3 regions of the Halomonas caseinilytica genome follow, and region 2 is predicted to be linked to each of the others. Evidence: riboswitches for the same ligand, from Rfam matches in the RefSeq annotation. Region 2 holds a riboswitch; each other region holds the start of a gene.

Region 1 (8,047 bases), on a different contig from region 2:
GCAAATCCCCCGGATTCCTGCCTATACTGCAAATCGAAGGAACAATGCAGAGGACCGACGGACTCGTCCTGGTCCGTCTCCGGCAGGAGGTAGCGCTATGTTGACACATGTATGGGGCCTGATCGCTCACCCGAATCGTGAGTGGAAACAGATCAAGCAAGAGCGCGAGACGCTCACCCACCTCTACGAACACCATGTCCTGTTGCTGGCGGCCATACCGGTCGTCTGCTCCTATATCGGCACCACGCAGGTCGGTTGGAGTCTGGGAGGGGGCACCACCATACAGTTGAGTTACCTGGATGCCCTGGGAGCCGGGGTCGTCTTCTATCTGGTGATCCTGGCAGCGGTCTATGCCGTCGGCAAGATCATCCGCTACATGGCCAAGCGCTATACTCGTCCGCCCAGCCAGAGCCAGTGCATCGTCTTCGCCGGTTACGTGGCCACGCCGATGTTCCTGAGCGGCGTCGTGGCGGTCTATCCTCTGATCTGGCTGTGCCTGCTGGCTGGTGTCATCGGGCTTTGCTACACCGCCTATCTGCTGTATATCGGCATTCCTGCCTTCCTTAACATCAGCAAGGAAGAAGGCTTCATCGTCTCCAGCACGACCCTGGCCTTCGGGGTGCTGATTCTCGAGGCCCTGCTCGGGATGACGGTCCTGCTGTGGGGGTATGGCGAGCGCATCATCCTGTCGATCATCGGGTAGTCCCGGCGCATAATCTCGGTCTTGAAACGCGAACGGGCGGCCATCGGCCGCCCGTTCCCGTTGACGCCATCACGCTGCCGGGGCGTCAGTCGCCCGATTGGCGTTCGACGTCAATCAGGGCTCGCTCCAGCGTCTCGACGCTGCGCTCGACATTGTGCAACTTGTCGAGCCCGAACAACCCGATGCGGAAGCTCTGGAAGGCTTCGCCTTCGTCGCACATCAAGGGGACGCCGGTGGCCACCTGGACACCGGCATCGGCAAACTTGGCGGCGATCTGCGGGTCGTCGGTATAGCTGACCACCACGCCGGGTGCCTCGTAGCCCGGTGCGGCGACGCTCTTGTAGCCGTGTGTGGCCAGCATCTCGCGAACCCGGCGGCCTAGCTCGAACTGCTCGTCGCGCACCTTGTCGAGGCCGTAGGCTTCGGTCTCGGCCATGACATCGCGAAGCTGGCGTAGCCCGTCGGTCGGCAGCGTGGCGTGGTAGGCGTGGCCGCCCGCCTCGTAGGTCTCCATGATCGACAGCCACTTGCGCAGGTCGCAGGCAAAGCTCGTGCTGGTCGTTTCGTCGATGATCTCCCGTGCCAGGCGGGAGAGCATGACCATGCCGCAGCAGGGTTCAGCACTCCAGCCCTTCTGTGGGGCGCTGATCAAGACATCGACGCCGATGTCCAGCATGTCGACCCAGGCAGTGCCGGAGGCGATGCAGTCGAGCACGAACAGGCCGTTTTCCTCGTGGATCGCCTCGGCGATGCGGCGCATGTACTCATCGGGCAGCATCATCCCCGAGGCGGTCTCGACGTGGGGCGCGAAGACCAGGTCGGGTTGCTGGTCACGGATCGCCTCGACCACGTCTTCGATATCGGGAGGGGCAAAGGGTGAGGTGGGGTCTTCTTCATCCACGCGCCGCGCCTTGCGCACGTTGAGTTCCGAGGGGATCCGGCCCATCTCCAGGATCTGGCTCCAGCGGTAGCTGAACCAGCCATTGCGGATCACCAGGCAGCGCCGGTCGATGCCGAACTGACGGGCCACGGCCTCCATGCCGAAGGTACCACTGCCGGGGACGATGACCGTCGAGTGAGCACGGTAGACGCGTTTCAAGGTGGTGGAAACGTCGCGCATCACCTCCTGGAAATTCTGCGACATATGGTTGAGGGCGCGATCGGTGTAGACCACCGAGTATTCGAGCAGTCCGTCGGGGTCGACATCGGGTAGCAAGCCGGCCATTTCTCTCTCCATCGTGGGTGGCGCATCAAGCGTATTCCGAGGATATGCGCAATCCGTGCCGTAGACCAGCCTATCCTATGCCGATTCATAAGTAGGCCGCTAATGGAGTGGCCAGGGCGACAGCGGCGCAGGCCTGGGCAAAAGGAAAAACCGGACTCGGTAACCCAGAGAGGGCAACCAGGGAATGCCGACGATAGTGCGGGAATGTCGGTGGGGTAGCCGGGTCGTGGCAACGACCCGGCCCGGTGCCAGGATCAGACCTCCTTGTAGAGTTCGGCACCTTGTTCGCGGAATTTTGCGGCCTGCTCCTCCATGCCTTTCCTGACCGCTTCGCGGTCGCCATCGAGGCCCTTCTCCCTGGCGTAGTCGCGGACCTCCTGACTGATCTTCATCGAGCAGAACTTGGGCCCGCACATGGAACAGAAGTGGGCGACCTTGGCCGAGTCCTTGGGCAGGGTCTCGTCGTGATACTCCCGAGCGGTGTCCGGGTCCAGGCCGAGGTTGAACTGGTCCTCCCAGCGAAATTCGAAGCGTGCCTTCGACAGGGCATTGTCACGACGCTGGGCGGCCGGATGGCCCTTCGCGAGGTCGGCGGCGTGCGCGGCGATCTTGTAGGTGATGATGCCGGTCTTGACGTCGTCCTTGTTGGGCAGGCCCAGGTGTTCCTTGGGCGTCACATAGCAGAGCATAGCGCAGCCATACCAGCCGATCATGGCCGCACCGATTCCCGAGGTGATGTGGTCGTAACCGGGGGCGATGTCGGTGACCAGCGGCCCCAGGGTGTAGAAGGGAGCCTCGTCACACTCGCGGAGTTGCTTGTCCATGTTTTCCTTGATCAGGTGCATGGGCACATGGCCGGGACCTTCGATCATTACCTGGACATCGTGCTCCCAGGCGATCCGGGTCAGTTCGCCCAGCGTCTCGAGTTCGGCGAACTGGGCCTCGTCGTTGGCATCGGCCACCGAGCCGGGGCGCAGTCCATCGCCCAGCGAGAAGGCAACGTCATATTGCTTGCAGATCTCGCAGATTTCCTCGAAGTGGGTATAGAGAAAACTCTCCTGATGATGGTAGAGGCACCACTTGGCCATGATCGAGCCACCGCGCGAGACGATGCCGGTGGTGCGCTTGGCGGTCAGCGGCACGTAGCGCAGCAGCACGCCAGCATGAATGGTGAAGTAGTCCACGCCTTGTTCGGCCTGTTCGATCAGGGTGTCGCGGAACACCTCCCAGGTCAGGTCCTCGGCCACGCCCTTGACCTTCTCGAGCGCCTGGTAGATGGGCACGGTGCCGATCGGCACCGGGGCGTTGCGGATGATCCACTCGCGAGTCTCGTGGATGTTCTGGCCGGTAGAGAGATCCATGATGGTATCCGCGCCCCAGCGGATGCCCCAGGTCATCTTGTCGACCTCGTCCTCGATGGACGAGGTCACCGCCGAGTTGCCCAGGTTACCGTTGATCTTCACCAGGAAGTTGCGGCCGATGATCATTGGCTCGGATTCCGGGTGGTTGATGTTGTTGGGAATGATGGCGCGTCCGGCGGCCACTTCGGCACGCACGAATTCGGGGGTGATCTCCTCGGGCAGGCGGGCGCCGAAGCTTTCGCCAGCGTGCTGATGGCCGAGGATGCGCTCGACCTCTTCGGTACCCAGCGCTTGCCGGCGCTGGTTCTCGCGGATGGCGATGAACTCCATCTCGGGCGTGATGATGCCCTGGCGCGCATAGTGAAGCTGGGTGACGTTGCGACCGGGCTTGGCGCGGCGGGGTGTACGGGTCAGATCGAAGCGCAGCGGAGCGAGCATCGGGTCATTGGCGCGGCGCTGGCCGTACTCGGAGGTTGGGCCGTCGAGGCGTTCGGTGTCGCCGCGCTCCTCGATCCAGGCGCGGCGCAGTTCGGGCAGGCCACGACGCAGGTCGATGCTGGCCTCGGGGTCGGTATAGGGGCCAGAGGTGTCGTAGACCAGCAGTGGAGGATTGTCCTCGTCGGGACCGGAAGTCTGGGTCGGGGACAGGGAAATTTCACGGAAGGGCACTCGGATGTCCGGACGCGAGCCTTCCACGAAGATCTTGCGCGAGCCGGGCAGGGCCTGAATGGCGGCGTCGTCGACGCGCGCGCTTTCGGCGAGAAAATGGTCGGTCTTTGCCATCGGTCGGTCTCCCTTTGCTTGGATGATGTTGTTCAGGGAGGACAGCTGGGAAGGACATTGGCAGCCGGGCGGGAAGGCCCGACGGCGTGTCGCTTGATCCCTACGCTGGTCCTAGCCAGTTCAGGTTCAACGGGATCCATGCTGTCTCCGCATGATCTCAGCCGTCGTCAACGGCACCCCGTCAAGCGTGGTGTTGCCCGCCGTTGCTGGCGGACGGGTTCAGTGCCGGGAAGTCTCTGCCTGGAGCCCGGGGCTGATCCGGTGACAGGTCTACGAGGAGGCGCTATGAACCCATCCCTGGGCGCTACCTACGCCATTCATGGCGTAGGACCTCCTCTACGACCTGTCTCCGATGCCCCTTGCGTCCGCGCAGCCGGCAATGGATATCAAGGCAGTGGGCTAGTTTGCGCCATCCAGCCCCATTTGCCAGAAGTCGATCTCCAGTCGGGTGGCGTCGCGGAAGATGGTGGCCAGACGTGCGAAACGCTCGGGCGTGACCTCTGCCAGGCGGGCATCGAGCCAGGCGACTTCGTCGCGCATGGCGCCTTGGAAGTCGTCGCTTTCGTACATGGCGATCCAGGCATCGAAGGGGTTGTCGCCGCCGCGTATGGTGTCCTGGCGTGCATTCAGCCAGTTGGCGATTTCGCCGTAACCCACCAGGCAGGGGGCGAGCGCCACGTGCAGGTCGAGCAGGTCGCCGCGATTGCCGGTGTCCAGTACGTAGCGGGTGTAGGCCAGGGTGGCGCGGGCTTCGGGTAGCCTGGCCAGGTCATCCTTGGAAATGCCCCATTCGCGGCAGAATCCCACGTGCAGGTCGAGTTCCACGTCGAGGATGGTCTTGAGCCCCTCGAAGGCATGGCGCAGCTCGTTCAGGTCGTGGCTCTTGTAGGCGGCCAGGGCATAGGCCCGAGAGAAATGGATCAGGAACAGGTAATCCTGCTGCAGGTAGTGGCGAAAGGCTGCCGGCTCGAGGCTGCCGTTGCCGAGGGAGCGGACGAAATCGTGCTCGATATAGGCGCGCCAGTCCTGCTGGCAGGCGTCGGTCAGGTCGCTGAAACGATAACCCATCATGTCTCCGGTGTCGGGATCCGGAAGGTGGGCGAAGCGAAACAAGGAGGGAGGACTGACAAGCGGAGAGGTCGAGTCCACCGCCTGATTCCCTACGCCGGTTCACGTGCGCACGAGGTCGCACCTACCCGGATCAGGTTCCACGGGATCAACGCTGTGTTCGTCGCGAACGCGCGTCATCTCAGCCGGCCCAACCGGCACCCCGTCAAGCGAGTAGCCTCAGTCTAGCAGTTTGCTCGGCAATGAAAAGTCCTCGTCGTCACTTGCCGATGCCCTGTCCCTGAGCGGGCAGGCGGCGTGCCCAATCCCGCGAAAACGACTGGAGCGGCATGTCGCGGGGATGTTCCACCGGCGGGGGCGCCGGTTCGGCGTCGCCCTCGACGGGTGTCGGCAGCGTCAGTTCTTGAAGCACGGTGGGCGGTGTCGTCTCACTGGGAACCAGTAACAGGCCGCGTTGCCGTAGACGCCGGCCGATGGTGAGACTGCTGCTCAGGCGAACCAGGGGGGCTGCCAGCATCAGACCCAGCCATACCGGTGTCAGCCACCAGAAGAAGGTCGGCGTGTACCACCAGGTGGCCCAGGCCCAGCAGACGCCGGCCAGGGTGCCAGGCCAGGTGTGGCGTAGCGCCTCGCGCCAGGGAAGAGCTCGCCCCTCGCGGGATTGGGGGTTCCAGGCGACGGTGCGCCCGATGAGTACTTCGATCACGAAGCGACTGTGGAAGACCATCATCAAGGGAGCGATCAGCATGGCGAACAGGGCTTCCAGCAGGGCGCTGTTCACCAGCCGGGTTCGGCCGCCGTAGTGGTCCGGGTGCTTGCGCAGGGCCAGGCAGACGCCCAGGACCTTGGGCATCAGCAGCATCGCCAGGGTGCCACCCAGCAATGGCATGATCAGGTTGGGTGGGGCGATCGGCCAGTCGGGAAAGAGCTGGGCATTGGACGTGAAGAAGTTGGGCTCGATCAGGGCGCGCATCAGGGCATCAATGGTGCTGACCACCAGGATTGCCAGCCAGATCAGCGATGACAGATAGGCCAGGGCACCGCACAGGAAGTGCACACGGCTGACCATGTGCAGGCCGCTGCCTCCCAGCAGTCGAAGGTGTTGCAGGTTGCCCTGGACCCAGCGGCGATCACGCTTGGCGTAATCGAGGATATGGCTCGGCATTTCCTCGAAGCTGCCGCCCAGGTCGGTGCGCATGCGCACTTCCCAGCCGGCACGCCGGAGCAAGGCGGCCTCGACGAAGTCGTGGCTCAGGATGTCGCCGCCGAGCGGCGGACGGCCGGGCAGTTCCGGGAGTCCGCAATGCCGGGTGAAGGCCTCGACGCGCATGATGGCATTGTGCCCGAAGTAGTTGGCGGCGTCGGACTGCCAGAAGCTCAACCCGGTGGCGAGCATGGGCGCATAGACCGCGGCGGCGAATTGGTTGGCGCGGCCGAACAGGCTGTCCTGGCGAACCGGGATCGGTACCGTCTGCAGCAGGCCAAGGCGTGGGTTGGCTTCCATCTCCGCGATCAGCTCGTGCACCGTGTCGCCGCTCATCACGCTGTCGGCGTCGAGCACCAGCATGAAATCGTAGTGTCGTCCCCAGCGCTGGCAGAAGTCACCGAGATTGCCGGCCTTGCGACCGGCATTGCTGTTGCGGTGGCGGTAGTGGAGCTGGCAATGGTCGGCGAGGCGATGCTGCAGTGCGGCCATGGTGGTGCGTTCTCGGGCGATCGTCTCGGCGTCGGTGCTGTCGCTGAGCACGAAGGCCTCGATGTGTCGTGCTTCGGTGACAGGGGGCAGGTCCCGGCAGGTGGCCTCGAGACCGGCGGCCACTCGCTCGACATCCTCGTTGTGGATCGGCATGACCAGTACGGTACGCGAATGCACATCCTTGGGCGGTCGGGGCGGCGACGCCTTGGCCAGGCTGAGGGGGTCACGGCCGGTCAGCGTCAGCGCGAAGCCGATGATGCCGCTCCAGAAAGCGATGGCGATCCAGCCGAAGGTCACGGCGAACAGCCCCAGGATGACGAGTTCCAGGGGCGTCAAGCCGCCGACGTGGAGGATGCGGAACATGGTCCACAGCCCCAGGCTGGTCGTGGCGGCGACCAGCAGGGCAAAGACCAGGCGACGCGTGCGCCGGAAAGGAACGGGGGCCGCGATGGCTCGGGAGTCAACGTCGCTCATCGGGATACCAGACATAGTTCCAGGTTTCGGTCAGGGGTTCACCGTGAAGTGTCAGGGCCAGGCGCATGTCGGCCGGCGTGCCGTCTTCCGGGGAGAGCCGGAAGTTGGCGCGCCAGGTGTTGTCGCCGGGCAGGCGCTGGACGCGCGGCTCGAGAATTTCGCCGTGGGAGGTCGTCAGCCGTGCCTCCACCGGTTGGTCGGCATCGAGATCCTCGAGAGAGGGGCCCTGGAAGTCGACGATGAAGTGGCGCTGGCTGGTTGGGGGCGGATCGTCCTGGCCCGGCATGGCGCCCCAGCCCTGGCGGCTGCGAATGACATGGGCGAGCCGCTGATCGGGGGGCGTGGCGCCGAAGGTGCGCAATCGATAGCGGAAGGTGCGTGATTGCCCGGCCTCGAGCGACTGTTCGGGGACCCAGTAAGCGGTGATGTTGTCATTGGCCTCGCTGTCGGAGGGGATCTCGACCAGTTCGAGGTGACCCTTGCCCCAGTCGTCCAGAGGGGTGACCCATTCGCTGGGCCGAGTTTCGTAGTGGGCCTCGGCGTCGAGGTAGCCGTCGAAGTGCCGAGGCCGCTGGACCAGGCCGAATCCCCGCGGGGCGGTATCCTGCAGGCTCGAGATATGCAGCTTGTCGGGGTTGCTCAGCGGTCGCCAGATACGTTCGCCGCTGCCGGTATGCAATGCCAGGCCGCTGGAATCATGGACCCGCAGGCGATAGTCGTCGGCCGGATAGTTGGCG
Region 2 (8,047 bases):
GGCACTCCGAATGGTCAACGGAAGATTATGGCGATAGCTGAAGAACGCCAGCGACATGCCTACCAGGGTATAGATGCCCCAGCCGGACAGGCCCCAATGCAGAAAGGTCAACTGCATGGCGTGACGTGCCGCGGCAACCTGTCCGTCGGGGGCTTCCGGCGCGCTGTAGAACTGGGTGACTGGCTCGGCCAGGGCAAAGAAGATGACCCCGATGCCGATACCCGCCGAGAAAAGCATGGCGGACCAGGAGAAAAGGTTGAAGTCGGGTCGGGAGTGTTCCGGGCCGAGGCGTATCTTGCCGTAGCGAGAAAAGCCCAGATAAATCACGAAGCCCAGATAGATCACGACGGTCAGGAAGTAATACCAGCCGAAGGTCTGGGCAATCCAGCCCAGTACGGCGCCGATTACAGCATTGGCCTGCTCGGTGCGCAGCATCGTCCACAACGAAAAGACGACGATACCGACGACGGAGCTGTAGAAGACGATCGGGTTGAGACGATCGCGTTCTTCGACCTCCTTGTGCGTATCCGTGGTCATAGAGTGAACTCATCTTGTTGGAAGAAAAGGGGGGAATGCAGGCTAAAGATAGCCGCATGGCCAGACTATACCCGGCCAAAGGCGCTGCATCGCAACAATTTTCTCTGATGATGTCAACGCAGCTCCCCTGTCGGCACGGATCACCAGCGGCCGCCTGCCACTGACGAGAGCCCCGTCCGATTGGCCTCGACTGTTATGTTATGTTATAACTTCTGCGCCTTATCGGAGGTTTCTCGCCATGGCGCATCGCAATCACCGTCACCGCCCCGAAGGGCCGTGCCACTTTTCCTTGATGTCGCTGTCCGCGACGCGTCGCCTGCTGCTCGCCACGGCACCGCTGGCCCTGTTATGGCTGGCGGTGGCCTGGGTACTCGGAGGAGCGGGCTGATGGCGCGCCTGCAGCTCCACGACCTGCAGTTAGCCCGAGGCGGGCAGACCGTTCTCGAACACCTGGATGGCCGCTTCCAGGACGGCGCGATTACCGCCTTGATCGGTGCCAATGGTGCCGGCAAGAGCACCTTGATCTCGGCGATCATGGGCATGCTGCCACCGGTCGCAGGCCGAGTGGAATGTGGCGTATCACGGGAGCGCTGCGCCTGGCTGCCCCAGCAGCTTGCCCTGGACCTGACCTTTCCGATGAGCGTCGAGGAACTGATCATGACAGGCACCTGGCCAAGCCACGGTGCCTTCAAGGGATATTGTGCCGCGCATTATCGCCGGGGCCGGGAGATCATGGCCCGGCTGGGTATTTCCCACCTGGCCCACCGCCAGTTGGGCGAACTCTCCGGCGGCCAACGCCAGCGTGCCCTGATCGGCCGCACCCTGATGCAGGAAGCCGAGCTGCTGCTGCTAGACGAGCCCTTTGCCAACGTTGACGGCGAAACCGTCGAGGTGCTGATGGAAGTCCTGCGCGACATGGCCGCCGCCGGTACGACCATCCTGGTGGTACTGCACGACATGGAACAGTTGTCGCGCCTGGCCGATGACGTCCTGCTGCTGGCCGGCGGCCATGGCCGCTGGGTCGGCCCCGAGGCCTTGCTCGACTACCACACGGGGCAGCCCGCCCGCGCCCCACGCCTGCCCATCGATTTCTCGGATATTCCCCATGCTGGCACTGCTTGATGCCTGGCTGCTCGCACCTTTCGATTACGGTTTCATGGGGCGGGCAGCCGTCGCTGGCCTGGCCCTGTCACTGGCCGCCCCGCCGCTGGGGGTCTTCCTGATGTTGCGCGGCATGAGCCTGATCGGTGACGCCATGTCGCACGCCATCCTGCCCGGCATTGCGCTCGGCTTCCTGTTCGCCGGCTTCTCGCTGCCGATCATGAGCCTGGGCGGTATTCTGTCGGGGCTGGTCGTGGCGGTACTGGCCGGAAGCGTCTCGCAGATGACCGGCCACCGAGAAGACTCCGCCATGGCGAGCTTCTTCCTGATCTCGCTGGCCGCGGGCGTCATGCTGGTATCACTGGGCGGCAGCAGCGTGGATCTGACCCATGTGCTGTTCGGCTCGATACTGGCCGTGGACACCACGGCCCTGCTGTTGATCGCCAGCATCGCCACACTGATCGTACTTTCGCTGGCGGGCATCTTCCGCGCCCTGGTGGTCGAGTGCCTCGACCCGCTGTTCCTCCGGGGGCAGGGCGTACGCGGCGGACTGGTGCATGGCGTTTTCCTGGGCCTGGTAGTGCTCAACCTCACTGCCGGCTTTCAGACCCTCGGCACCCTGATGGCCGTGGGACTGATGATGCTGCCTGCCACCACCGCACGCTTCTGGAGTCAGCGCCTGGAGGGCTTGATCGTCATCGCCATCGCCATCGCCTTGATCGCCAATCTGGGCGGCCTGCTGCTGTCGTACCATTTCAGCCTGCCCTCCGGCCCGGCGATCATCCTGCTGGCGGGGCTTGCCTACATCGTCTCGGCGTTGTGCGGGCGCCACCATAGCCTCATCGCTCGTCACCGCCGTCGAGCCGCCCCTCTCAACGCGCCCCAGCCCCACTGACCGTTCAGGAGATCTCCCCATGTCATCCGCCACTCCCGTCAAGCGTCGCACCGCACTGATCGCCGGCCTATCCGCCCTCCTGGCCATGCCCAGCGCCCTGGCCGAGGAGCGCGTGCAGGTCATCGCCAGCTTCAGCATCCTGGCCGACATGGTCGAACAGGTCGGCGGTGAATACGTCGAGGTCGACGCACTGGTCGGCCCGGACAGCGATGCCCATGTCTATTCACCGCGCCCCGACGATGCCCGGAACCTGACGAATGCCGACCTGGTGGTGTTCAACGGCATGCACTTCGAAGGATGGATGGAACGTCTGCTGGATGCCGGCGACTACGAAGGCCCCCGGGTCGTGGCCACGGAAGGCATCACCTCTCGGCAGGAGGCCACTGGCAGCGACAACCATGATCACTCGGATCACGGTCATGACGGACACGATCACTCTGGCCATGACCACGCCGAACATGACCACTCGGGCCATGATCACTCGAGCCATGACCATGGTGGTCACGAGCATGCAGACCACGCCCACGCCGAGCACAACCACCATCATGATCACGGCGGCCAAGATCCGCATGCCTGGCTGGACCCGGTGCTCGGCAAACGCTATGTGGCCAATATCCGCGACGGCCTGATCGCCGCAGATCCGGCACATGAAGCGGCCTATCGCCAACGTGCCGAAGCGTACATGGCTGACCTGGACGCCCTGGATGCCGAGATCCATGAGCAGATGGCGGCACTGCCCGAATCCACCAGCGTCATTACCGGCCACGATTCCTTCGGCTATTTCTCGAAAGCCTATGGGGTCAGCTTCCTGTCACCAGCTGGGTTGACGACGGCCACCGAACCCAGCGCCGCCCATATGGCCGAATTGATCGACGTGATCAAAGCCAACAACGTTCAGGCTCTGTTCCACGAGAGCATGACCAGCCCGGCGATCATCGACCAGCTCGCCGAGGAAACCGGCCGCCCGGTGGCCGGCACACTCTACTCCGGCGCCCTGTCGCCCGAGGGCGAAGCCAGCACCTATATCGGCATGATGCGCCACAACGCTCGCGTGCTGCACGACGCCCTGGCCGACCCGGAAGCCGAAGGCGCTTCAAAGCCCGAGTCACAACACGAGCACTGATCCCCACTCAGAGCCGTACGACGAAAGAGGCCGCCCTATCTCGGGCGGCCTCTGTGGCGTTCAGGTGCGGCGGTTCGGGCCTCGCAGCCCGCCTCTCGGCGCCTGGCGTCAGTCGCCCTTGTCGGCCATCCGCGCGGCCTCGACCACCTCGATCCAGTAGCCGTCCACGTCCTTGACGAAGACCACATCCGGCATCTTGCCCTGGTCGGCGCGCTTGATGAACTCGACCTCATTGGCATCGAACCAAGCCTCGGCGGCCTTCAGGTCCGGCACCGCAAAGCAGATGTGTCCGAATCCCTGAGGTTCGGCGTTACCGTCGTGATAGGCGAAATCCGCCTGATCCTCGGTACCCCAGTTGTGGGTCAGTTCCAGCAGCCCCTTCTGGCTGAAGGTCCAGACGCTGCGCTCCGCCTTGTCTTCCGGCACCTCATCGCCTTTTTCGAGCTTGGTCAGAAAGTACAGGGAGAACTGCATCTCCTCGAAATCCAGCTTGCGCGATACCTGCATGCCGAAGACACGCGAGTAGAAGTCCAGCGCCGCCCGGGGATCCTTGACGCGCAGCATGGTGTGATTCAGACGGAAGCCATCGGTCTCGGCAGCCGGCGACTTCACGCCGGGATATTGCTCACCCTGGAAGCTCATGGTCTTCTCCTTCGCATATGGATCGAGATGCCTGAATGGGGGCAAGACACCAGAATTTCCACCCCAGGAGCAGAATGGCGATACGCCCGACGGGATTCTACATTGAGGGAAGAGACCACCATGCGAAGGGGCTCATCATGGCCGCCAGCGACCTCTCCCCGGGTGATCGCATCACCTACAAGCAACTCTCCCACGCCCTGGCTCACGGGTTCTCGCCCATCGTCGAGGTGGAATCCCAGGATGGGATCTACACGGTGCGCCTCCACCATGCCAACGGCGTATCCACCCTCACCGACAAGGCAGGGCATACCTGCACCTATTCGGGCACCGGTGAGATTCGCGAACGCCTCGGCGAACTCGGGCTGACCCATGGCGTCCTGACTTGGGACGATCAATGCGGCGACGAAATGATCGGCGTGCCAGGACACGCCATGACACCCGAGGAACGCTTGACTCACGGCACGCGCATCGCCTTCCGCTAATACTCGCCAGCGCCGACATCACGGGCTAATCTGTTTCGGGACGACCGGCCGAAACATCTGGATAGCCCTGCTCGGAGCACACATGCCGCGACGATCCACCTACCTGCACCGTTCCGCGCCACACCTGCCGAGATGGCCCCTGGCGCTGTTGCTCCTCCTGTGGCTGGCCGGTTGCGCCGGCCCCGACCTGGCCACCCGCGATGACGGCAACCTCTCCATGGAGCGCGCCATGATCCTCTCCGAAGCGCGCCAGGCACTCGGAACGCCCTATCGTTTCGGCGGCGACACACCGAGAGGCCTGGACTGCTCGGGACTGGTGCAACTCGCCTACGCCCGAGCGGGCATCAGTGTCCCGCGCACCTCCCGTCGGCAATTCGAGACCCTGCCGCCGATCGATGAGGCGCGCCCGGGCGACCTGCTGTTCTTCGACACCGCCGGAGACGGCAATGCCAGTCACGTGGGCATCTACCTGGGCCATGACCAGATGATCCACGCCCCCGGCCGCGGGCGACGCGTCACGACCACACCAGTGGGGCTGGAATACTGGCAGAAGCGATATCTCGGCGCCGCCGCCCCAGCGCCCTAGCGAGCGTCATGAACGACTTCGCTCGGCCATATCGGCGCTGGATTGCAGCTCGAGGGGCTCATTTGGCGCACGTAAACGACCTCTTTGCGCTTACATCTTGCGCTCTGCCGTCTCGAAGCTAAGCGTGAATTCGACTGAGCATATGGCCAGCGGTTGTTTCCACCGGCGCCTTCATCGTGCAATGCTTGAAGCCGTCGAACCGGCACCGTCTCTCGATGCCATCAACTCAACTGATAGGAGCCTGATATGTCACTGCAACTCGGCGACATCGCGCCAGATTTCACCCAGGAAAGCACCGCTGGCACCATCAATTTCCACGAGTGGGCCGGAGACAACTGGGTCATCCTGTTCTCGCACCCCAAGGACTTCACCCCGGTGTGCACCACCGAGCTCGGCGAAGTCTCGCGGCTCAAGCCGGAGTTCGACAAGCGCAACACCAAGGCGATCGGCCTGTCCGTGGACCCGCTCGAGGATCATGAAGCCTGGGCCGGCGACATTCAGGAAACCCAGGGCCAAGGGTTGAACTTCCCGCTGCTGGCAGACAGCGACCGCAAGGTCAGCAACCTCTACGGCATGATTCACCCCAATGCCAACGACACCCTGACGGTGCGTAGCGTCTTCATCATCGACCCGAACAAGAAGATCCGCCTGACCATCACCTACCCGGCCAGCACCGGCCGCAACTTCGCCGAGGTGCTGCGCGTGCTCGACAGCCTGCAGCTCACCGACGAGCACAAGCTGGCCACCCCGGTGAACTGGCAGGACGGCGACGACTGCATCATCGTTCCCGCCGTGAGCAACGAGGAAGCCAAGACGCTCTTCCCGGAAGGCTGGGACGAGCAGAAGCCTTATCTGCGCCTGGTCAAGCAGCCCAAGCGCTCTTGATCGACACGGTGGCGGCCGAGGTCGCCACCGCTTCATGACGCTGTCATTGAACATTCAAGCCCCGTTAAAACAATGGGGGCTATGCTTGCGCTCCCTTGCTGCAACGCGTGAGGAACGCACGATGATGACGCATCATGCTTTACCCGCCTCCGAGGCAACTCGCTATCGCGCCGGAGGCCTCATCCTGGCCGGCGTCCTGACGCTGGCCCTGGGTTGGGTGATCGCCTGCTGGGAAGTCGGTGGTCTGCCGCTAGGGCTGTTGGGCCTCGCCTCGGCCGTTGCCATCCTGCTTTTCACCGATGAAGACGGCGATACCGATACCCCGAGACCAACCCCGCCTCCCTGCTGCACAGCCTCACGCATGCCTGCCTGCTCACCCTGGCCGTCCTGCAACTCGCCTGACCCCTCTTTACAGGCCCCGACCGGGCACGGATAGTAGAAGGTCGACGACAGGGGCGCCGGACGCCATGCCGCCCGGCTGAGACGCACCCTCATCACCTGACCCGGATAATGCCGGCGGAGGGAGTCGTGCCGGCCCTTCCGGGGCCAGCACCTCCCGCCGCCCGGGAGGCGCCATGCATACCATCGATCTCGCTCACCACCTGGGCCGCGTGCGCGAGACCCGCCCACTGGTTCACAACATCACCAATCATGTCGCCATGAACACCATGGCCAATGTGCTGCTGGCGCATGGGGCCTCGCCGGCCATGGCTCATGCGCGCGAGGAAGTCGGGGAGTTTGCCGCCCTGGCCGGCGCCGTGACGCTCAACATCGGCACGCTGTCGCCCGACTGGGTGAATGCCATGGAAGATGCCGCCCGCGCCGCCACTGACGCCGGAACGCCCTGGGTGCTCGATCCAGTGGCGGTGGGAGCCACGGCCCTGCGCCGCGAGGCCGGCGCCCGGCTGCTGGCACTGTCACCGACTGCGGTGCGTGGCAATGCCTCGGAAATCATGGCCCTGGCCGAACAAGGCCGTGGTGGCCAGGGCGTGGACAGCACCGACACCACCGAGGCGGCGGAGCGTGCCGCCGTGGTGCTGGCCCGACGTACCGGCGCGGTCGTCGCGGTCACCGGCGAGACCGACCTCGTCACCGACGGCAAGCGCCTGGCCCGTGTGGCCGGCGGGCATGCCCTCATGCCACTCGTCACCACACTGGGCTGTGCCCTGACCGGCGTGGTGGGCGCCCACCTGGCCATCGGCGAGGAGCCGTTCGACGCCTGTGTGGCGGCACTGGCCAGCTACGCCGTGGCCGGCAGCATCGCCGGAGAGCATGCCTCGGGTCCCGGCAGTTTCGCCGTGGCCTTCCTCGATGCCCTGCATGCCCTCGACGCCAACACCCTGACGGCCCGTGCCCAACTGGAGATCACCCATGCGACTTGACCTTTCTCTCTACCTGGTCACCGACCCCGAAATGTGCGCCGAACGGGGGCTGGAAGACACCGTTGCTGCCGCCGTGCGCGGAGGCGTGACCCTGGTGCAACTGCGCGACAAGCACGCCAGCGATGCCGAGCTGGTGCCGGTGGCACGACGCTTGAAGACTGTCCTGGCGGGCAGCGGTGTTCCCCTGCTGATCAATGATCGGCTGGAAGTGGCCCTGGCAAGTGGCGCGGATGGCCTGCACATCGGCCAGGACGACGGCGACGTCGACGACGCCCGGGCCGCCCTTGGTCCGGACGCCACCCTCGGCCTCTCGGTACAGACTCACGAACAGCTTGCCAGGATCGAAGCGGGCAAACTCGACTATCTGGGCCTGGGGCCAGTCTTCGCCACACCCAGCAAGCACGATCACGCCGC
Region 3 (8,047 bases), on a different contig from region 2:
GCCAGTCGACGAAAGCCTGGAAGTCCGGGTTGTCATGCAGGTCGATCCACTCGCCCATCAGTGGATGCAGGCCCTCGGTCCGGGAAATCCGGGTCGCCCAAGCCAGGTAGAGCCATTCGGTGACCACCAGCACCGCCAGTATCTCGGCATAGCGGCCACTTGCGGAAGCCTGGCCGCCCATGCCGACCTCGTGAAGCAGGTGCCGGAAATCACGGGTCGCCGGCAGGTGGTCGGCTCGGGCCGACACGCCAAAGGCCTCGAAGGTACGCTGGAAGGTGCTGTTCTCGTCGCTGGTCAACATGCCCATGAACTGTCCCAGCACCACGCGATCCGCCATGCTCGGCGCATGACCGATGGCGTGACCGATCAAGGCGGTGAAGGGGTCCACGAACCCATAGTCCTGCACCATGTAGGCCGCGAAACGCTTGCCCTCCAGACGCCCGGCGGCCAGATCGTCGAACAGCGGGTGGTGCACCGTGGCGGACCAGTCGGGCTCGCTGATCTCGCGCAGCCAGTCGGTGATGCGAGGGGCTTTCCGGCCCGAGGCCCAGGCTCGCCAGCTGTCACGCGTGGTCATGACGTGCCTCCTTCGCCGACAGAGGGGCGCGTGTGGCTGGCCAACACCAGGCAATCAACAGACTGACCAGGGTGGACGCCACCAGAGCGCAGAGAAACGGCGAGAGCGTGGGAATGCCGCCCGGGAAGCTGGCCGCCTGTACGCCTGCCATCAGGCTCCCCTGGGTTACCCAGCCAGGCACGATCGCACCGACCAGGCCAGCCACGCCGCCGGCCATCGCCGCCACCGAGCTCATCCGATGCCAGACACCCAGCAATACCGGCACCACAGTGGCGGCACACAGCAGGTCGGCGATCAAAAACAGCCGCAGCACGGAGAGCTCCTGCAAGGCGACCACCACCACCGGGAGCATCAGCAGCACGGTCACCAACCGGGCGGTGCCGATGGACAGGCCGCGGCGCCCGGAGCCAGCCACCACCAGCGAGGCAATGGCGTTCTGCAGGGTATCCACGCTCGAGGCCACCAAGGTGACGGCCAGTACCAGTGCCGGCACGCCCAGCCAGCTCGGCGCCTCGGCCAGCAGGGCGAAGAAGGGAATCGGCGGCTCGCCCAGCGGCAACCCATGCATGACGGCCAGCATGCCGAGCCCCCCGATGGCCATGATCACCAGCAGCACACCGGCCCCACCCAGCAGAGCGCCGCGTCCCAGTGCACGATTCGTCTCGGCGGCCCAGACGCGCTGCCAATAGCCCTGGTGGAACAGCTCTGCCGCCGTGACCGCGATGATCAGGGTCAGGGCCACCGAGAGCGCATTCACCGAAGGCGCGGTCGGCATTTCAGCGTTCTCCGGCAAGGGCGGCAGCACCCAGATCACCACGCCAACCACCAGCACCAGGAGCGCCAGCAACAGCCAGCCCTGCCAGCGATCCGTGGCCAGGCTGGCGCGCAGCCCGCCCACGGCCGTGTACACCAGGGTGGCCACCGCTACCCCCATCACCACCAGCCACGACGGCACCTCGGACAGCAAGGAGGCGATCGCGCCGATGGCCGTCAACTCGGCGGCCAGGAAACAGGCCATGTAAAGAATCGAGACAAGCGTGACCCAGCGGCGCACGCCCTGCCCGTAGCACGCCTCGGCGAACTCGCCGATGCTGCGCCCCTCGGGCAGATAACGACGGATCACCGGGCCATACAGACTCAGCACGATAAAGGGTAAGGAGGAGCCGATCGCATAGCCGGCCAGCGCCAACGGCCCCACCATGGCACCGATTTCCGGTGGCGCGAAGAGAATCCAGGCGCCCATGCCCGAAGCCAGGAATGACACGCCCAGCGAGCGGGCACTCTGGGAGTTCCGCGCCGTCACATAGTCGTCGAGGGGGCCATCGGCCCGGCGAGCCCGCAGGCCCAGATAGGCAAAACACAGCAGCGCCGCGCCAAGCACGGCTGACGTCAGGTAAGGCATGTCGCACTTCCTCCGCCGGTGTGAACCGGATCAGGTTCCAGGGTCAGCGCCACGCGCTCTCTCAGCCCCGTCGGTACGAGACTCCCCTGGCGACAGTGAATGAATTGTGGGGCACAGGGTGCAGAAATCCCCGTGCGCATGACGGCCCGAAAGGACCGCCCGACAGCATGCCACACTCAGCAGTGGAAGACGAACAGTGGCTCGGCTGGGCATGACAAAGAGGCACCGGGGACAAGCCGAAGAGGAGGTCCGACGCCAAGGAATGGCGTCGGTAGCGTACAGGGAGGTATTCACAGCGCCTCCTCGCAGGCTTGTCGACGGATTGATTTTGCCCCTGGCGGATATCGTTCTTGATCCTCGATAGTTCCGGGCAGTCGCTCAGAACGCCGTCTCGAGCATCTCGGTCACCCTCAGCCGCTCATCGACCAGGCAGATCCGCCGCCACTTGTCGAAGGTCAGGCAAGGGTGGGAAGCCCCGAAGGCCACCACATCGCCGACCCGGACATCGTCGGCGCCCTCGGGCAGGCGGATGAAGGCGTGCTGGTCCATCAGCTTGGTGAGCTCCCAGCCTTCGACGCTCAGGGCCTCGTCCGCCGAGCCGCCCTCACGATAGCGGCGCAGCGGCTCGGGCAGGTGATCGAAGCCGATGTCCCGCTTGCCGAGCGCGATGATCGCCAGCCCCGGCTCGGGCAACGACTGTATCTGGGCGAAGACCTCGAGCGCCGGTCGCAACCCTTCGTGCAGATCGGGCCGACGCGACAGCACACCACGCTGAGCCTGGCGGTAGATGCCGTGATCGTGCACTACATAGCAGCCAGGACGGATCACCGGCGTGAAGCGTGAACGCAGTTCGGCGGCATCGAAAGCCTCGGCGATCAGGTCATACCAGGCCGACCCCGAGGCGGTGATGATCGGGGCATCCACGGTAAACCGACCCTCGCCATCCAAGCGACGAGCGGCCTCGATCAGCCGGGCGGCGTAATCGCGAATCGCCGGCACCGGGTCTTCGGCATGCACCACTCCCTCGTAGCCCTCCATGCCGGCCAGCGCCAGGCCCGGTTCAGCGTCGACGACTCGAGCCAGCTCGCTCACCGCCTCGACGGAACGACAGCCAGTGCGCCCGCCTTCGACGCCCAGCTCGATCAATACCTTGAGGGTCAGGCCGCGCTCGTCGAAGAAGCGCCCCAGGGCCCGAGCATTGTCCTCGCCGTCGACCACGCAGTAAAAATCGGCGCCGGCTTCGAGCAGATCGGCGATGATCGCCATGTTGGCACATCCCACCAGCTGGTTGGCCATCAGTAACCGTTCGACCCCGCTGACGAAGGCCGCGCGGCACTGTGGCGCGGTGGCCAGGGTGATTCCCCAGGCGCCGGCCTCGAGCTGACGGCGAAACAGCTCGGGCGTCATGGTGGTCTTGCCGTGCGGCGCCAACTGGGCGCCATGCGCCTCGGCGAAACGCTGCATCCACGCCAGGTTGTGCGCCAACGGCGCCGCCTGTATCGCGGCTGCCGGCAGGCTCACGCCCTCCAGCAGTGAAGCCCCGGATTCCGGGGTTCCCTTGTTGCCCATCTTCGGCGCCGTCTCGTGCATCTCGTCACTCCTCGTTTGCGGGCCTCGGCCTTGCGAAATGCCTGTCCGACGGCCGGCCTGATAAAAACTTTCACAGATATTGATTTGTTGTTAGAAAATACCATAACGTATTCGACAGACAACCACAGCCACTCTCGAGGCCATTGGCCACACCCCAGGAGACAGCGGTGACTCAGGACATCGACATTCTGTCGCGCATCACCAGCGATTTCGCCGGCTTGCGTGACGCCGAAAAGAAGGTCGCCGAGTTGATCTTCGCCGATATCGACTTCGTCAGCGAGGCTAGCATCGGCGCCATCGCCGAGCGGGCCGACGTCAGCGACGCCAGCGTGACCCGCTTCGCCCGTGCCGTGGGGTGCCAGAATGTACGCGACCTCAAGCTGCGCCTGGCCCGCGCCCTGGCGGCCGGACGACGCTTCATCCAGGATGCCGGCGATACCGATGGGCTCGGCGCTGTCTACGACATCGCCACCCAGACGCTCGGCGTCAATCGCGAGCTGATGGAACAGGCCGACGTGGCGGGCGCCATCGATCTGCTCGACGGCGCCCGCCAGATCCTGGTGTTCGGTGCCGGCGGCGGCTCCACCATGCTGGCCCAGGAACTGCAGTTCCGGCTGGTCCGGCTCGGGTATGCGATCAGCGCCTACCCGCAATCGCTGCTGCCACGCATGGTGGCCTCGACCCTGGAAGCCGACGACGTGGTGGTCACCCTCTCGGTGAGCGGTTACACGCCCGAGATCGTCGAGTCGGCACAGATCGCCCGCCAGTACGGCGCGCGAGTCGTGGCGATCACCGCCAACGGCTCGCCCCTGTCCGAGAACGCCGATGTCGTGCTGCCGGTGGCCACCCGCGAGACCGACTTCATCTATCACCCCTCGGCATCCCGCTATGCCGTGCTCGCCGCCATCGATGTGCTGGCCCTCGAGCTCGCTCTGCGTCACCAGGACCGCTCCCGCGACAAGCTGCGCCGGCTCAAGATCACCCTGGACGCCCATCGCGGCGGCGACAACCGCCAGCCACTCGGGGACTGACCATGCATTTCGACCTGTTGATTCGCGGCGCCACGGTGCTCGACGGCACCGGTAGCGCCCCCTTCCCGGCCGACGTCGCCGTGAACGGCGAACGCATCGCCGCCGTGGGAAGGCTCGATGCGGACGACGCCACGACCGTCATCGAGGCTCACGGACGCCATCTGGCGCCGGGCTTCATCGATGTCCACACCCACGACGACACCAATGTCATCCGCACGCCCGAGATGCGGCCCAAGCTGTCCCAGGGCGTGACCACGGTGGTGGTGGGCAACTGCGGCATCAGTGCCTCTCCCGTGACGCTGCACGACACAGTACCGGACCCGATGAACCTTCTGGGTGGTGTCGAGGACTTCCGCTACCCGAGCTTCGCCGACTACGCCCGCGCCGTGGATGAGGCCGTTCCTTCGGTCAACGTCGCCGCGCTGGTCGGCCATACCAGCCTGCGCAGCCAGGTGATGGACGACTTCGCCCGACCCGCCGAGGCGGCGGAGATCGAGGCCATGCGGCGCTCGTTGCGCGAGGCCCTCGATGATGGCGCCCTGGGCATGAGCTCGGGTCTGGCCTACCGCAACGCCTTCCACGCCCCCGGCGCCGAGATGCGCGCCCTGGTCGACGAGGTCGGCGCCGCCGGCGGCCTCTACACCACGCACCTGCGCGACGAATTCGCCGGTCTGCTCGACGCCATGGACGAGGCCTACGCCACCGCCCGGCACGGCCGGGCACCACTGGTCATCTCGCATCTCAAGTGCGCCGGTGCCGGCAACTGGGGCAACGCCCCCCAGGCCCTCTCCAGCCTCGAGCACGCCGCGCAGGAACACCGCGTGCACTGCGACTGCTATCCCTACACGGCGGGTTCCTCGACCCTCGATCTGGGGCAGGTCACCGACGAGATCGCGATCTTCATCACCTGGTCGGACCCTCACCCCGAACAGGCGCGCCGCCCGTTGGCCGACATCGCCGCCGACTGGAACCTCTCGCTGATGGAGACCGCGCGACGCCTGCAGCCGGCCGGCGCCGTCTATCACAACATGAGCGAGGACGACATGCGCCGGGTGCTGGCGCACCCGCTGTCGATGATCGGCTCCGACGGCCTGCCCAACGACCCGCATCCGCATCCACGCCTGTGGGGCGCCTTTCCACGGGTCCTGGCCCGCTACAGCCGCGACCTGGGCCTGATGCCACTGGCCGAGGCCGTACGCAAGATGACCGGCCTCTCGGCGGCGCAGTTCGGCCTGACCGACCGTGGCGTCATCCGCGAGGGCGCCTACGCCGACCTGACCCTGTTCGACCTGACGACGCTCGAGGACACCGCCGATTACGCCCGGCCCATCGCCGCGGCTCGCGGCATCGAGCTGGTCACGGTCAACGGCGCGATCGCCTATCGCGACGGCGAGTTCGCCAAGCATCGCCGCGGGCGCCTGCTGCGCCGGCGGGAACGCCTTTCTCCCACTCCCATTCATGCCATGACGGAGGATTCTCCATGACCATCAAACGCTACGGCGCCGAAGGCGGTACCGGTACCGGCGGCCAGAAACTGCCCTTCTCCCGCGCCGTCGAGGCCGGCGGCTGGCTGCGCGTCTCCGGCCAGACGCCCATGACCGACGGCGAGGTCGTCGAAGGCGGCATCGTCGAGCAGACCCGCCTGGCCTTCGACAACTGCCTGGCCATCATGCACGAGGCCGGTTATGGCGTGGAGGACGTGGTGCACGTCACCGCGGTGCTCACCGACGCGCGCTATTTCTCGTCGTTCAACAAGGTGTTCGCCGAGATCTTCGGAGACCATCCGCCGGCGCGAATCTGCAGCGTCCAGGACCTGGTGGTCGACTGCAAGGTCGAGGTCGACGTCGCCTGCTACCGCGCCGACCGTGCCTGAGAACGTCAACGACGGACCGGCAGGAGAGGAGGACAGCGAGCGCGACACCCAGCGACCGTGAATCGAAAAGGCGCCGCGCCCCGGCAAGGGCACGGCGCCACACAGCGATAGACACAACCTTCTTACCACTGCCTCGGTCGCGGCAACGACCGAGCCAACAATTATAAGAGGCATGTATGAACAGTCATATCTTCCTCGGTAGCTTTTTCGCCTACATCGTCCTGATGATCGGCTTCGGCTGGTGGGTCTCGCGGCACAGTCGCGGCAGCGGCGATGACTTCCTGCTCGGCGGGCGCAGCGTGCCGCTGTTTCTGACCGTCGGCACCACCGTGGCCACCATGGTCGGTACCGGCTCGAGCATGGGTGCGGTCGGCTTCGGCTATACCAATGGCTGGGCCGGCGCCCTGTACGGCATCGGCGGCGCGGTCGGCGTGCTGCTGCTGGCCCTGCTGTTCGCCCCGGTCCGCAAGCTGCGCTTCATGACCATGAGCGAGGAGCTGGCATACTACGTCGGCGCCAATCGCCTGGTACGCAACCTCGTCGCCCTGTTGATCTACATCGCCTGCATCGGCTGGCTCGGCGCCCACATCCTGGGAGGCGGTCTCTACCTAGCCTGGATGGCCGATATCGACCCCGCCCTGGCCAAGGTCATCGTGGCACTGGGCTTCGGCATCTACTGCGTGATCGGCGGCTACATGGCGGTGGTCTGGACCGACACCATTCAAGCCATCGTGCTGTTCGTCGGCTTCTTCCTGATGGCCGGCCTGGCACTAGTCGAGGTCGGCGGCTTCTCGGGACTCACGGCGAACATGGATGCCGATGCCACCAGCCTGCTCGGCATCGACAAGATCGGCGCGCTGCCGGCACTGTCGCTGGCAGCGGTCATCGCCGTCGGTGTGCTCGCCACGCCCTCGTTCCGCCAGCGCATCTACTCCGGCAAGTCGGTGGGCTCTGTGCGGCGCTCCTTCCTGGTCACCGGCGTGCTCTACCTGGCCTTCTCGATCGTGCCGGCGATCATCGGCATGGCCACCCATGTCCTGAATCCCGGGCTGGACAACAGCAACTTCGCCTTCCCCTTCCTCGCCACCGAGGTGCTGCCGCTGGGGCTCGGCCTGCTGCTGCTGGTCGCCGGCCTTTCGGCGACCATGTCCAGCGCCAGTTCCGATGCCATCGCCGGGGTCTCGACGCTGATGCGCGACCTCTACGTGCTATTCACCGGCCGGGCACCCTCGGCACGTCACGTGGTGCTCTACTCGCGCCTCGCGCTGGTCGTCACCATCGGCCTGGCCCTGACGTTCGCCCTGGCTTCCGACAATGTCATCGACTACATCACCACGATGATCTCGACGGTGCTGGCCGGGATGTTCGTGTGCGGGCTGCTGGGTCGCTTCTGGCCGCGCTACAACTGGCAGGGAGCCGTGGCCTCGCTGGTCACTGCCTCGGCCACGTCGCTGGCGATCACCGCCAATGCCGGCTGGAACGACTTTTGGGGCAACCCGAGCATTCCCTCGGTACTGCTGGCGATCGGCGGCGGCGTGGTCGCCAGCCTGCTGACCCGGGCTCCGCGCACCACG

The links. A riboswitch is a leader RNA that binds a small molecule or an ion and turns the genes downstream of it on or off. The one in region 2 is predicted to bind thiamine pyrophosphate.
Region 1: it holds a riboswitch for thiamine pyrophosphate, as region 2 does, so the genes downstream of both, thiC (phosphomethylpyrimidine synthase ThiC) here and thiM (hydroxyethylthiazole kinase) in region 2, are expected to answer to the same signal.
Region 3: it holds a riboswitch for thiamine pyrophosphate, as region 2 does, so the genes downstream of both, HSDC_RS11400 (SLC5/6 family protein) here and thiM (hydroxyethylthiazole kinase) in region 2, are expected to answer to the same signal.

The regions. Positions count from the first base shown of each region.
Region 1 covers NZ_BDEO01000001.1:223,555-231,601, forward strand. The annotation lists gene HSDC_RS00985 (Yip1 family protein) at 98-703, shown strand; gene HSDC_RS00990 (aminotransferase class V-fold PLP-dependent enzyme) at 789-1,928, opposite strand; gene thiC (phosphomethylpyrimidine synthase ThiC) at 2,183-4,072, opposite strand; TPP riboswitch at 4,153-4,263, opposite strand; gene tenA (thiaminase II) at 4,472-5,140, opposite strand; TPP riboswitch at 5,212-5,355, opposite strand; gene mdoH (glucans biosynthesis glucosyltransferase MdoH) at 5,400-7,310, opposite strand; gene HSDC_RS01010 (OpgD/OpgG family glucan biosynthesis protein) at 7,297-8,047, opposite strand, start outside.
Region 2 covers NZ_BDEO01000018.1:72,073-80,119, forward strand. The annotation lists gene betT (choline BCCT transporter BetT) at 1-537, opposite strand, end outside; gene HSDC_RS16895 (hypothetical protein) at 776-925, shown strand; gene HSDC_RS16005 (metal ABC transporter ATP-binding protein) at 925-1,659, shown strand; gene HSDC_RS16010 (metal ABC transporter permease) at 1,643-2,533, shown strand; gene HSDC_RS16015 (metal ABC transporter substrate-binding protein) at 2,553-3,656, shown strand; gene gloA (lactoylglutathione lyase) at 3,765-4,298, opposite strand; gene HSDC_RS16025 (DUF6482 family protein) at 4,436-4,780, shown strand; gene HSDC_RS16030 (C40 family peptidase) at 4,863-5,366, shown strand; gene HSDC_RS16035 (peroxiredoxin) at 5,613-6,251, shown strand; TPP riboswitch at 6,693-6,793, shown strand; gene thiM (hydroxyethylthiazole kinase) at 6,827-7,633, shown strand; gene thiE (thiamine phosphate synthase) at 7,623-8,047, shown strand, end outside.
Region 3 covers NZ_BDEO01000009.1:77,422-85,468, forward strand. The annotation lists gene HSDC_RS11395 (TenA family protein) at 1-577, opposite strand, end outside; gene HSDC_RS11400 (SLC5/6 family protein) at 564-1,979, opposite strand; TPP riboswitch at 1,969-2,077, opposite strand; gene HSDC_RS11405 (amino acid deaminase) at 2,358-3,569, opposite strand; gene HSDC_RS11410 (MurR/RpiR family transcriptional regulator) at 3,737-4,600, shown strand; gene HSDC_RS11415 (N-acyl-D-amino-acid deacylase family protein) at 4,603-6,084, shown strand; gene HSDC_RS11420 (RidA family protein) at 6,081-6,473, shown strand; gene HSDC_RS11425 (sodium:solute symporter family protein) at 6,650-8,047, shown strand, end outside.